Regions from separate parts of the Leptolyngbya sp. CALU 1928 genome, predicted to be linked through region 2. Evidence: predicted binding sites of a transcription regulator. Region 2 holds the regulator's gene; each other region holds the start of a gene.
The links. Region 2 encodes NtcA, which controls nitrogen genes in cyanobacteria. Its sites were predicted from a motif close to TTTGTANNNNNNNNTACAAA; they were not measured.
Positions count from the first base shown of each region.

Region 1: a site for NtcA is predicted at 1,952-1,971, ahead of AC1S5B_RS07650 (ammonium transporter). Genes of this name have one in related genera too.
Region 3: a site for NtcA is predicted at 2,047-2,066, ahead of AC1S5B_RS09525 (DUF6761 family protein). Genes of this name have one in related genera too.
Region 4: a site for NtcA is predicted at 1,876-1,895, ahead of AC1S5B_RS04860 (DUF4327 family protein). Genes of this name have one in related genera too.

Region 1 covers NZ_JBXBCE010000001.1:1,642,447-1,645,911, reverse strand. Annotated here, with positions in the region: gene AC1S5B_RS07650 (ammonium transporter) at 89-1,678, opposite strand; gene AC1S5B_RS07645 (polysaccharide deacetylase family protein) at 2,290-3,465, shown strand, end outside.
Region 2 covers NZ_JBXBCE010000019.1:313,932-317,396, forward strand. Annotated here, with positions in the region: gene pcrA (DNA helicase PcrA) at 1-305, opposite strand, end outside; gene AC1S5B_RS26780 (hypothetical protein) at 304-429, shown strand; gene fabI (enoyl-ACP reductase FabI) at 426-1,205, opposite strand; gene ntcA (global nitrogen regulator NtcA) at 1,600-2,271, shown strand; gene AC1S5B_RS26795 (DUF3084 domain-containing protein) at 2,426-3,465, shown strand, end outside.
Region 3 covers NZ_JBXBCE010000001.1:2,048,494-2,051,958, forward strand. Annotated here, with positions in the region: gene AC1S5B_RS09510 (hypothetical protein) at 87-710, shown strand; gene AC1S5B_RS09515 (BolA family protein) at 861-1,115, shown strand; gene grxD (Grx4 family monothiol glutaredoxin) at 1,178-1,501, shown strand; gene AC1S5B_RS09525 (DUF6761 family protein) at 1,596-1,844, opposite strand; gene AC1S5B_RS09530 (response regulator transcription factor) at 2,124-2,903, shown strand; gene proB (glutamate 5-kinase) at 2,982-3,465, opposite strand, start outside.
Region 4 covers NZ_JBXBCE010000001.1:1,057,116-1,060,580, forward strand. Annotated here, with positions in the region: gene AC1S5B_RS04845 (ArsR/SmtB family transcription factor) at 1-287, shown strand, start outside; gene petM (cytochrome b6-f complex subunit PetM) at 353-454, opposite strand; gene pdxA (4-hydroxythreonine-4-phosphate dehydrogenase PdxA) at 556-1,671, shown strand; gene AC1S5B_RS04860 (DUF4327 family protein) at 2,024-2,245, shown strand; gene AC1S5B_RS04865 (hypothetical protein) at 2,375-2,734, opposite strand; gene AC1S5B_RS04870 (hypothetical protein) at 2,894-3,316, opposite strand.

The DNA of each region.
Region 1 (3,465 bases), on a different contig from region 2:
TAAGATTCCACTATTTTAGGTAGTCTTCATTCAAAGTTTGGTCTATGTTTCTGCTTTTTCAAGCGTGTAACCGTTCTTTATCGCTAGCTCAATAATTTTTGCTTGCCACTCCAGAGCTATCAATACTACCGGATAAATCGGTTGGTAAACCTGTGCTGTCTTTAACGAACCCTGCATAGGCTTCCATGCCATGCTCGCTAATATCTAGCCCAATAAGCTCTTCCTCTTCAGTCACGCGGATGCCTAAAGTCGCCTTCAGGACATACCAGAAGATAGTGGAAACCAAGACAGTGAAACCACCCACTGCCATCACCCCGACAAATTGATTCCAAAGTTGCCCAATTCCACCACCCAAAAGCAGTCCAGCGGCTGGACCGGCTGTATACAGAGCACCAGGCGCATCGCTTGGACCCACTGCAAATAGACCGATAGCTAAAGTTCCCCAGACTCCACACACTAGGTGAACTGAAGTTGCCCCAACCGGGTCATCAATCTTAAGCTTGTCAAAGAACCCTACTGCAAACACGACTAAAATCCCACCGATCGTACCAATCACAGCGGCGGCTGGAATCGTAACAAAGGCGCACCCTGCGGTAACGGCAACTAATCCTGCCAGAATGCCGTTGATGATCATGGACAGATCCGGCTTGCCTAGATAGAGCCATGCCGTAATAGTTGCAGCAAGTCCGCCAAATGCACCTGCGGTGTTGGTCGTGATCGCAATATGAGAAATTAGCGAACCATCCCCCACTGCCATCGTTGAGCCGGGGTTGAACCCGAACCATCCTAACCATAGGATCAGAGCACCTAGAGTTGCAATGCTCATGTTATGGGCAGGTAGGGCGTTGGAATGCCCATTGGCACTATATTTACCTAGCCGAGGACCCAGAATTGCGGCAGCCATCAAGGCAGCCCAACCTCCCACTGAGTGAACCACGGTTGAACCTGCAAAATCCCAGAAGCCCAATGTGGCTAGCCAGCCTCCACCCCAGATCCAGTGTCCAGTAATGGGATAAGCGATACCAACCAGTAAGACACTGAAGATTAAAAAGCTAACAAACTTGATGCGTTCTGCTACGGCTCCAGATACAATCGTGGCGGCTGTTCCAGCAAAGACAAGCTGAAAGAAAAATTTTGCAAGCAGGGGGACGCCTGTCCAACTGAGCGCACTAAAGATGCCTTTATAAGCGTCTCCTGTGGCGGGGCTGTTGTCTGCACCAGCTAAAAAGAAGCCACCGCCGGTGCCGATGAAGCCACCTGTGCTGCTGAACATTAACCCAAATCCGATCGCCCAGAATGCGATCGTGGCAAGGGCAAACACAATCAGGTTTTTAGCGAGAACATTCACAGCATTCTTCTGGCGGCAGAAACCAGTTTCCAACATGCAAAAACCAGCATTCATGAAAAACACCAACATGCCAGCCACCAATACCCACATGGTATCGAGACCCACTTTGAGGGTTTCAGTGGTTTTTGCTACATCTGCGAGGGTCGGTGCGCCTTGAGCAAATGCTTCATACCCCCAAATTAATACAATGATCAGAGCAAGGGGAATGCAGGCTTGAGCGCTGGGGGATAGCTTTCTAGAGTACCAATCGAGCGATCGCCACTGGTTCTTTTGGGCTGGCATTAAACGCTGCTTCCTTCGGGCTGAAGGCGGCTTAACCGGAAGTCTCATGGTCATTAGTAGGAATTCCTCACTGAGTTTAAGTTAATGAGTTTGAGTTAATGAGCGGCACTTTGACGAGTAGCATCCTACATGACTAGTAGGAAGATGAGAAAACTGAAATTAGCGGAACCCTGAGCGATCTCACTGCTTCAAAAATCTTGAAGCGAAACAATCAAACGCTTAACGCATGAATTTTCTGGGTGCTATCTCATCTTTTTGAGGATGTCTAAGAAAATAACAAAAATAACCCTTAATGAATTGCATCTTTTTCGACTCGGTTATTCTGTAATCTTTTATACAAAAAATACTCTCTGTGGAGAATGATAAAAAGTTGTTAAGTCGATGACCATCGAGCATACTATGAACCAAAGTTTTTCTCTACCATAGGAAAAATTTCCATAGTGACAATCCGTAAAATCCGCCCCGGTGATTTCTATGCTGATTTGATTCAACACAGGGGTTGCTAAGCATAGGTTTAGGCAGAGAAGGCATAATATATCCGCGAGAAAACGTCAAAAAAACTGACAAAGCCACCGTTATGGGGTAGATATGTCTAGGGAACTTATGAAGCTTGGTGAACTATGGGCAGCGTGGGTAGGTTTTTTATCAAATTCAATCCGATGAGTCCTTTGAATCAGAGATCGCGACTGGCGATCGCCGTGCTTACTCCACTTCTATTTTGTGCAATTGAGCGATCGCACCCTGTTTCAGCAACCCTAACGATTGAGCGATCGTTAGATTCCAACAGCACCTTAGAGCAACCAAGCTCTGAACAACCCGCCATCGCGCAACCGCTGCCCCCTGCCAAAAGTCTCGCTTGTCAGCCAAACCAAGCGACTCAAACCACCAATGGACTGCTCCAACTGGTTAAAAACATTTCTCAAACCGCCAATTGGGTCGAACAACCTGCCTTTGGGATGGACGCGATCGTCGGTCAGATAGCGCCTCAGGTCATGGCGTATCTCAGTCCTAGCCCTTTTCCCGAAATCAACTCTCTCGCACGGAAAGCCAAAGTACCCGTCATGATGTATCACGACATCTTGCCGGAAAAACTCGTATTTTTTGATGTCACACCCCAAGAATTTGAGCAGCACCTCCAGCTAATCAAACAAAAAGGGTTAACTCCCATCAGCATGGATCAACTGGTCGTCCATCTCCGCACAGGCAGCCCATTACCAGCCAAACCAATCTTGCTCACCTTTGATGATGGCTACAAAGGGCATTACGACTATGTATATCCCCTGTTAAAAAAATATAATTACCCCGCACTCTTCTCGATTTATACCGCGAAAGTTGGCAAACAAATGGGACGCTCCAGCCTGAACTGGGAGCAACTGCGGGAAATGGCGAAAGATCCGCTTGTGACCATCGCCTCCCATAGCGTCAACCACAAGGTAATGGAAGGCTTGACTCCGGCACAACTGCTGCTGGAAACTCAAGATTCCAAACGCATTCTAGAAGCAGAGTTAAGTAGACCCATTCGCTACTTCACCTATCCAGAGGGCAAATTTGACAAAGCCGCCATGGAGTCTGTGCAAGCAGCAGGTTATGCAGCAGCCCTAACCATGAACGATGCTGAGGAGCAGCTAGCAGGTCAGTCACAAAGTTTATTGGCGATCGGGCGCATCGGGCAATCCCGTATTCAAGAAATGGTTGATATTGCTTGGGGCGGTTCCCCAGCGCCATCCGTCAGTATGGGGTTCAACTTCACAGCCCCTGTCCGTCGGCTTGATATGACAATCAATCAAAATCCGTTTATTTTTATTGCTGGCGGCAAGCCAGTCACCATTCACTAC
Region 2 (3,465 bases):
AGCCGAGTTTGCTCACTAGGCGAGAGCGCATCTAAGGGCTTGCCAAAATCGCTGCGAGCTTTTTGATCGGCAAATAGCTTTTCGATCCGCTCTTTCATTTCCCGTGCGGCTTTGTTGGTGAAAGTGACCGCCAAGATATTTTCGGGATCGACTTTATGGTTCAAAACCAGGTTTGCAATCCGGTAGGTGAGCGCTCGCGTTTTGCCAGAACCTGCTCCCGCTACCACTAACAGCGGACCGCAGTAATGTTCTACGGCTTGACGCTGAGAGGAATTAAGGTGGCTGATATCGAGAGTCTGGCTCATGGAGGCTATTTTGTGGAAGGTGCGGTTTCTAGATAAGGGTATCGCATCTTGCCATCCTGTGGAGTCCGGCAGAGGGTTTATTGGGGGCGATCGCCCCGGACTGATGCTAATTTATCTAGCCTAAGCCATGCCCAAGATTTCGTAGCCCGCATCAACATAAAGAATTTGCCCTGTCATGCCGCTGGATAAGTCGCTGCATAAAAAGGCGGCGGTGTTGCCCACTTCTGTTTGGGTGACCGTGCGGCGTAAAGGTGCTACTGCCTCTACGTGATGAATCATATCCAAAATGCCGCCCACCGCAGAGGATGCCAAGGTGCGGATAGGTCCGGCAGAAATGCCATTGACTCGAATATTTTGAGGACCTAGTTCTGCTGCTAAATACCGGACACTCATTTCCAACCCTGCTTTGGCAATTCCCATGACGTTGTAATTGGGGATCACCCGCACGCCGCCTAAATAGGTAAGCGTTACAATGCTGCCGCCTTCCGTCATCAATGGTTTTGCCGCCCCGCAAAGCTTGACCAAGGAATAGGTGCTGATGTCTAGGGCGGTGGCAAAACCAGCGCGAGACGTTTCCACAAAGCCACCGGTCAGGTCGTCTCGGTGGGCAAATGCCAGACAATGAATCAAAATGTCGATTCTTCCCCACTTGTCGCCTACGGTGTCAAAGGCGGATTGAATTTGAGCATCGTCTTGAACGTTGAGTGGCACAAATACGCTGGGATTGAGCGGCTCTACCAACTCAGCGACTTTTTTTTCCATTTTCCCTTTTTCATCGGGCAGATAGGAAATGCCGATGTTTGCTCCGGCTTTGTGAAGCTGTTGGGCAATACCCCAGGCGATTGATCTGTTGTTGGCGATTCCGGTCACAAGGGCATTTTTTCCAGTCAAGTCGAGCATGGTGATCAATACTTTGAGGGCACCTATGAGGATACTGAAATATGAGGTACAAAGATAGCAAGCTAAAATAGTTCAAGGGTTCCAAGTTTAGCTTCGGAAATCAGTTTTAATGGATCTTAGTAATTATTCTTGCAATGAATTTTGTTCAAGTTGCTAGGCTGCGGTTAATATACTGATACTTCCTAGGCTCTTTTATAATGGTAATGAGAGAGCATTAGATTAGTAGCTCCAGCCTTTTTTATGTGAGTTGAGATCGCCCCATTTTGTAACAACGAGTACAAAAAAACCTCTAGGAGTGCGTTTAAGTATTCTAAGTTACAGAGTTAAATGTCAGGCATTCGACACTTTTCATTCAACGAGTTGGCACGTAATAAGGACTCCGAGCAGGGGAATTATGGTTGTGACGCAAGATAGACCACTGGCATCGGTATTTCGTCAGATGGGAAGTGGGGTGTTTCCTCCCGTTGTCGAATCGTTTGAACGGGGTAAGACAATTTTCTTTCCAGGCGATCCCGCTGAACGCGTCTACTTTCTAGTCAAGGGAGCCGTAAAGCTCTCTAGGGTATACGAAGCGGGGGAAGAAATCACAGTTGCATTATTGAGAGAAAATAGTGTGTTTGGGGTTTTGTCGCTGATTACAGGTCATCGGTCTGATCGCTTCTATCATGCCGTGGCATTTACGCCCGTGGAGTTGCTTTCGGTGCCGATTGAGCAGGTCGAGAAGGCGTTGAAAGATAACCCTGATTTATCGATGATTTTGCTACAAGGCTTGTCTTCGCGCATTTTACAGACCGAAATGATGATTGAAACCTTGGCTCATCGGGATATGGGTTCTCGATTGGTTAGCTTTTTATTGATTCTGTGCCGAGATTTTGGCACCCCCACCAAGGAAGGAATTACGATTGATCTGAAGCTGTCTCATCAGGCGATCGCCGAAGCAATTGGCTCTACCCGCGTTACCGTTACCCGGCTTTTAGGCGACTTGAGACAAGATAATATGGTTTCGATTCATAAAAAGAAAATTACTGTTCATAATCCTGTAACGTTAAGTCAGCAGTTTACCTGATGATTTAAGGTTTGAGACGCTTAAAAATAAAAGCCTTGCGCTCACAAATTAGCGCGTAAGTAGAAGTCATCATCAAAGATTCATGGGGTAGGCTATAGATGAGCTTGCCCCTGTTTGCATTGCAAAAGTTGGAGCGTTTTGGTTTGGAGCAGCGATGTCTACGGGGCTGATCCTAATATTTGCAATTTTGGTGATTGGTGGTGTGATTGCCACTGTCGGCGATCGCATTGGCACCAAGGTAGGAAAAGCCCGCCTTAGCCTGTTTAACTTGCGCCCTCGTCGGACGGCGACCTTAATCACCATTTTGACTGGAATTGTCGTTGCCGCCTCTACCTTAGGAATTTTGTTTGCAACGAGTGGTCCACTCCGCACGGGAGTGTTTGAGTTAGGCACGATTCAACGCAAGCTAAGACGGGCACGCGGTGACCTAGACAGTGCGAAAAGCCAGTTAGAAACGGCTCAGTCTCAAAAGAAGCGCACCGAAGCAGAGTTAAACCGGGCAAAAGCCCAAGAAATTGCGGCTCAAAAGCAATTGATGAGTACTCAAAAACAGATTCAGACGATTGGCGGCTCCTTAAAAAGCGCGATCGCCGAACGGAATCGCGCCCTGAGCGATCGTGTTGCAGTCCAACAGACTCTCGAACAAAACCGCAGTCAACTTGCCGCAATCTCTGAGCAAGTACTGCAATTCCGCTCCAATATTAGACAACTGCAAGCTGAGCAGAGTCGAGTTGTGGCAGTGGCGGAAGAGGAAATTAGAGCCAAAAATGCGGTTATCAATGAGCGAGAAGGGCGACTCAAACAGCTAGAAGCCCAGCAAGATTTTTTGGTGCAAGAAATTGGCAAGCTAGAGCGGGAAGCTGAGGGTTTACGCCGGGGCAATGTAGCAATTCAGCGAGGGCAGGTACTCTCTTCTGCGGTCGTTCGGATTCTTGACCCGCGCTCTACTCAAGCCGCGATCGATCAGCTTTTGCGAGAAGCGAATCGATCGGCAACCCAACTGGTGCGACCCGGCACAAAACCCCAGGGACAAATGATTCAAATTACTCAAGCTGAAGTAGATCAACTGATCAAGCAAGTGAGTAGCGGTCAGGATTACGTCGTGCGTATTTCTTCGGCTGCCAACTATCTCACTGGCGAAAACTTGGTTCAAGTTTTTGCAGAAGCGGCTCCCAACCGGGTTGTTTTTCGAGA
Region 3 (3,465 bases), on a different contig from region 2:
AAGATAGGTACTTCGACGCATGACAAGTTGCAGTGGTACTATACAGAAGTTCAAGTAACTCCCGTTTCCTTTAGCAACGTTGCCTCATGAAATTCTCTGGAATGCGTCGTTTTCTTTACGTTACTAGTTTGGCATCCTTGTCGATTCTGGTCGCTTCCAGCGCCTTTAAGCCCGAAACGTTATCGGCGCAGGAATTGCCAACGGGTCCAAACCAGGCAAAACCTATTGATCCAAATGCTCCCAACGTTGTTAGCCCTACTAGCCAAGAAACTGGGATTCTCAGTTTGCAAGGCGGCACAAAGTTGATGCAAGAAGCAAACAGTGCCGTTTCTTCCCAAAATTATCCTCTAGCATTGAAAAAATTTCAGGAAGCCCGTCAAGTTTTCAACCAACTCTCCAATTTCTATCAAGAACTTGCCGGAAGTTTTTCTGGAATTGACAATCGGATTGCGGATGGGCATCGCCGCAAAGCCTTAGAAACCGCTGAAATGCGGGATAACTCAACCTATCAACTAGCCTTAGTGCATCGCGCTCAAAACCAGTCTGAATTAGCGGTTCCTCTGCTAGTGCAAATCATTCGGAGCCAACAACCTACGCGCGATTTAGGTAAAAAAGCTTATCAGCAGCTTTTTGAGCTTGGCTTTGTAGATTCTCCCTTCCCTCGACCCAGTGCCGATAGCGCTGTCCCGTCTCCCACTTCTGCCAAATAACTCGGTCAAACACCAAGTTGCTTTCAATTCGTATTTTTTGCTTCGTAGCGTTCAGTTGTGAAAGATGTCAAGTGGAACTCTAAGCAAACCCATAGATCAGTTTCAAATCGTTAAACTAAGTTGAGTTACTCAACAAGATAAGGAGGGTCAATGGTTAGCCCCGATCAGGTTGAAGCCATGATTAAGATTGAGATACCCGATGCTCAGGTTCAGGTTTTGACAAACGATGGCGAACACTACGAAGTGATTGTAGTCTCTCCAGTTTTTGAGGGAAAGCGATTAGTTCAACAGCATCAGCTTGTCTACCATGCGATTCAAACTGAAATGTTAACTGGAGCGATTCATGCAATGGCGGTTAAAACCTACACCCCTCAAGCCTGGGAATCTTCTAAGCAAGCTGTTTAGCTTAGTAGAGCCTTCAGTATTCAGCGTTCAATTAGTTCATAGCCCATTACTTAAGTAAACTTATGACTCCAGAGACTAAAGCACGGATTGAAAGCTTGATCCAAGACAACAAGGTGATGGTTTTTATGAAGGGGAATAAATTGATGCCCCAGTGTGGTTTTTCCAATAATGTTGTTCAAATTCTCAACGTTCTAGGCGTTCCGTTTGAAACAGTAGATGTTTTAGCAGATCCTGAAATTCGTGATGGGATTAAAGCATTTTCTAGCTGGCCTACCATTCCTCAAGTGTATGTAAATGGGGAGTTTGTGGGTGGCTCAGATATATTGATTGAGCTTTACCAGAAGGGTGAATTGCAGCAGATAGTAGAAGTTGCTATGGCATCGTAGCGATCGCGCTTGAAAGATGGCGATCGCCATTTACAGTCCATACAGATCTAAAAATCCCCTTTGTTTCGTTCAACAGAGGGGATTTTTGCTCTATTTAGTAGTAACCACGCTCAACTTCCGGCTCTGGTTTTTCAAAGTTAGAGACATCGTAGAGATAGCGAGTAACTTCTTCTTCCAAACGATGAATTAGATAGGCTTCAAGACTATTAGCTTGCCTTAGTGCAGCAAGGTAACCATCAATATACATTCGCAGATCATCAAATCGATAGCCTCGACTCCATAAGTCAACCAGATCGTCGGTTAACCGTTGGTAGTAACGAATTGTTAGAGTATCTTGCAGCATAGTAGGGTGTGAAAAGCGCCTTTGCTAAGAACAGTGGATTGCTGTCTTTCCACTAAACAAGATTAGGCTGATGCACGAAATGTGATTGCCAAGTCTAGTCTAATGAACCTATCTTAACTTTAATGAAGCGGATTCTAGTAGCTTTTTAGTCAGCCGTTAGAAAGATTTTAAATGTCACAGCCAATAGAAAGGCTGATCTTCTTGAGTAACGGTGATTACAAATATGAGCGGTGGTCTCTGTTACATTGAAAACACAAATCGGAAGGAAGTCAAGCCTGAGTGGTAGCTTTTTGTATCCAGATTGTTGAAGGAAATCCCCACTTGCGATCGCTGCTGGGGTGGCATTTGCAGCAGACTGGTTCAACAGTTTACCAATCTGCTGATATTCGCCAAGGAATGGACGTGTTCCAGCATCGTCAGCCGGGATTGGTGATTTTAGATTCTGAGTTGCCGGATGGAAACGGGGTTGAGTTTTGTCGGTGGTTAAGGCAGCAACAGTCCTTAATTTTGATGTTATCTGCCCGCAATACTGAAGCCGATATTGTGGAAGGACTACGGGCAGGTGCAGATGATTATTTGACTAAACCCTTTGGAATGCAAGAGTTCTTGGCACGAGTGGAGGCTCTAACCCGTCGTCGAGTGGCAATGCCACCGCCTATTTCCTTAGACTGTGGCGACTTGAAAATTGATCTAGTTCATCGTCGCGTTCGATTTAGAGACGAGTTAATCGATCTGACTCCTCAAGAGTTTAGCCTTTTATATGTGTTAGCCCAGGCGGAAGGTCTGCCGCTGAGCCGCTCAGAATTACTCCGTCGAGCTTGGCCCGATGCCATTGACAATCCGCGCACAGTTGACACCCATGTACTGTCACTGCGAAAAAAGGTGGAAACTGATCCACGCCAGCCTAGCTTAATTCAGACGGTTCGGAATGTTGGCTATCGCCTAAATTTGGAAAGTTTAACTCCCAGTATGCCGACTTCTGCCAATGATTACTCCAGCACTCGGCGTAAGTCATTGGTGCAGTCTTCTGCCCAACGAATGGCGGTGGGCGATTTATAAAACGCTAGAGAAGCTTTTCAAAACAGGACTCTTTGGAAGCATTGCGCTCCTTAAAGAACCCATTGTTGCGACCCTATTCTATGCTTCATGCATTAGTGCCAGGTTATCTCGATGAACGATGGTTTCTGGGCAGGAGTATCCTAAAATCTGCTGAATTTCATCAGATTGGTGCCCTTGAATTTTTTTCAGTTCTGTACTTCTATAGTTCACGATTCCACGGGCAAATTCTTCACCGGAACGATCGCACAAAGCGATCGCATCTTGGCTTTCAAACTCACCTTCCACGCAAATAATTCCGGCGGCAAGCAATGACCTGCCCGCATAACGAATTGCCTGCACTGCGCCTTCATCTAAAAAAAGCTTGCCCATAGGCACTAATCCATGGGCAATCCAGCGTTTACGAGCATTGGCAGGGCGGGGTTGGGGTTCAAACTGGGTGCCAAGCGCTTCACCTTGCAAGATCTTTTCAATATTTTGAGTTGCCCGCCCATCCGTGATCACCGTTCGCACGCCTGCCCCTGTAGCAATGTGGGCTGCTGAAATTTTGGTCATCATGCCGCCG
Region 4 (3,465 bases), on a different contig from region 2:
TGGAGAAATCTCAGCGGATGGCAGAATTCTTTAGCTTATTGGGCGATGGAAATCGGTTGAGAATTCTATCTGCTTTGGCGCTTCAGGAATTATGTGTATGCGACCTTGCAGCAGCCGTAAAAATGACCGAGTCTGCTGTTTCTCATCAACTGCGAACCCTTCGGACTATGCGACTGGTTAGATATCGTCGTCAGGGGCGGAATGTGTTCTATTCTCTAAAAGATAGTCACGTTCTAAACCTATATCGTGAAGTGGCTGAGCATCTAGATGAACCTGAAGATTTGTAGAAGCTAGGTGTCGAAGGATGAAGCAATAGATTTAGAAAAGATTATTCATCCTTCAACTAAGCCGCTTACTCTTCGCCGCCTTGTACTTTTAGCATGACAAATCCTAGTCCTAACCCTACCAAAATTAGGCTAGATGCCAAAATAGCAGTGGTAAAAATTTCTCCCATGAACTGGTTGCTCCTTATGCGATCGCGTCAATTAAGTCGTGAAATATAAATATCACTCTTATCAAGAATTCTAAACCAGATTGCTCACACTTCCAGTAACAATGGATAAACCCCACGATTCTCCGTTTCGTCCTCGCTTAGCAATTCCTGTGGGTGACCCGGCAGGAATTGGTAGTGAAGTGGTGTTAAAAGCCCTAGCAGATCCGCAGATTCGACAAAGCTGTGAGATCACGGTAATTGGCAGTCGATCGCTGTTAGAAAAAACCTATTCCCAATTGCTAGCCTTGGGTACAGAAGAGCCATTGGCAAATCCAGATAACTTGGCTTTATTGGATGTGAGACTCGACCCAGAACTTGAGCAGCAGATTCATTTAGGGAGAGAGAACGCTGCCGCTGGTGCCGCTAGTTTTCAGTTCTTGGATCAAGCGATCGCCCAGACGCTCTTAGGTGATTTTCATGCCATTGTCACGGCACCAATCGCAAAATCTGCCTGGAAAGCGGCTGGGCACCACTATCCAGGACAAACTGAACTGCTGGCTAAGCGCGCTGGAGTCAACCGCTTTGGCATGTTGTTTGTAGCGCGATCGCCCTACACTGGCTGGACACTACGAACCCTGCTGGCAACCACCCACATTCCCTTACAGCAGGTTTCTGAAACCCTCACAGCGGATTTAATGACGCAGAAACTAGAGTTGTTGCTTAACTGCTTACAACAAGATTTCGGCTTAGAAACTCCTCGAATTGCGATCGCAGGACTCAATCCTCACAGTGGCGAACAAGGGCAACTGGGGCGGGAAGAACAGGATTGGTTGATCCCGTGGTTGAATCAAATGCGCGATCGCTTTCCCAAGATCGCTTTAGAAGGACCTGTACCACCTGACACCCTTTGGGTCAAACCTGGACAAGCTTGGTTTGGCACAGAGATATCACGCAGGAAAAGCATTGGGAAGGACATTCAAAACTCAAGACCCAAAACTCAAAACTATTCTGATGCCTATCTCGCTTTGTATCATGATCAAGGACTCATTCCAGTCAAACTGATGGCATTTGATCGCGCTGTCAATACCACGATTGGGCTACCGTTCGTCCGCACTTCCCCCGACCATGGAACCGCATTTGATATCGCCGGACAGGGGGTTGCAGATGCTACCAGCATGAGAGCAGCGATCGACTTGGCGGTGGAATTGAGCGATCGTCGTCAACAGTTGCTCACTTAAAAGCCTCCCCTGCGTGAAATTCAAGCCTGAGCGACGGAAACCACACAAACTATTCACTGATGATCGTGATCGCTCAGGCTCAACTCGACCCAGCTATTTGCCTAAATTCAAGTAGATCTTCGCCAGATATTAGTCAGGGTTTAGTGACTTTCGCAAGTTTTCTTAATATACTCAGAAGAGTATTGGCGTAAAAATACAAGTTATATGGTATATCAGGCTACAGATAGAGATTTTACCTGTTCCCGAATAATTTTCCTGCACTGTTAAAAACTTAAATTTTTATCTGCCCGCTTGATTCATTCAATAGCGCTACTTGTTGTTTTGATGTGCTAAGAAGCTTAGAAGGGTGATTATGCTTCAATCAATTCAGTATTCCTTACCTTTAATTCAAGATGAGGCTCGTCAACTCGTTCAAGAAGGTCTGGTGAGCCGCCATCAACCTATCTACATTTTGTGCCAGTACATCCCTGCTCGTGAATGGGCATGGATTGAATGTGAATTAGAACGCTGTAATTTCTTGCTGAGAGATCGCATTGGCGATCTGATGGGTTACGAAAAGTGGGAGAACGACTAAGTAAATAGCCTGTCTTCGGTTTACACATGGCTCTCAGCGCTTTGAGCCTCATCGAAAAATGTCGTCAACACATCCAAGATGTGGCAAGTACTATGCTTGCCACATCCTGAGTTAGAAGCAACTGTCTTTCTACTCTTGATTCCTTAGCTTTTCGAGTTCTGCCCGAATGGTGGCAATTTGAACAGTCAGTTCTTGCAGTTCAGTTTGGACACTAGGCGCGGTTGGAACAGACGTAGTAGGCGTTGATGGATAAGGGTTTTGGGCGCGGCGTTGACTCAGAACAGTGTCTACAAAGTTACGAGCATCTTGCTCAGTCGATTCTCCTTTAACTGCCCATTCTTCGGCAAGCTGACTCCACTCTTGGCGAAGTTTTGATAGGTTTTCACTCCGCTTTTGTGGATCTTGAACAACCTCAATCAGGGATGCCGTTGCACCTAATGTGACACGAAAACCATTTTGCAGTAGCTGAATCAGCGTCTCAGAATTCATCAGGTGTGTTTCCTTAAGGATCAAGGGAATGGTTTCTAAATGTTTATGGGATATATGCTGCGAGAAATCGCACTTTCAGCAGGAGCATAAAGGGTCTGAAAGAAAAACTGCAACGATTCTACTGTAATCTTGCCGATTCTTGCTTGAGAGATCGCGATTTTAACCAGTCGGCTCTAGATATTGGTTCACGTCATCTACCAGTCGGCTCAACTCGGCTTCAGTAGTCAGGCGAATGCGATCGTCTCTGAGGGTGATCAGCACTTTTGCCGCAAAGGGCGAAGACCAAATATTAGGGTTACAAAAAATTTCTAGAAAAACATCTCCCGTGTAGCGATACTCCATGGATTGCTGAGGCTTTGGTTTGGTAGCAGGCACACCTTTTGTCGCAACTGCTTTGAGGCTAGTCATGAGCGCAGCAATTTGGATTTTCAGAGTTTGGGCGGCTTCAGGCGTGAACTGAAAAGAAACCGACCCTTCAACTAAATTAAGCGTTAACGGGGGCGTAGGCATATACCGAAAAACCGAATGATTGGCACCCTCATGGTATTCGGGAAAGGGGACAGCCGCGATTGCTCTTATCATTAAGATTGACACTTCCAAAAACTGGTGTAGCAATTAAAGCGTAGGCAAAGTTAGGGCGATCTCGATCGCTATCAACCATAAACATCCTGAAGATAAGCGAAAAAATTCCTAATTGGAGACCCAAAGCAATTTTCAGTAGAATAAGTTGC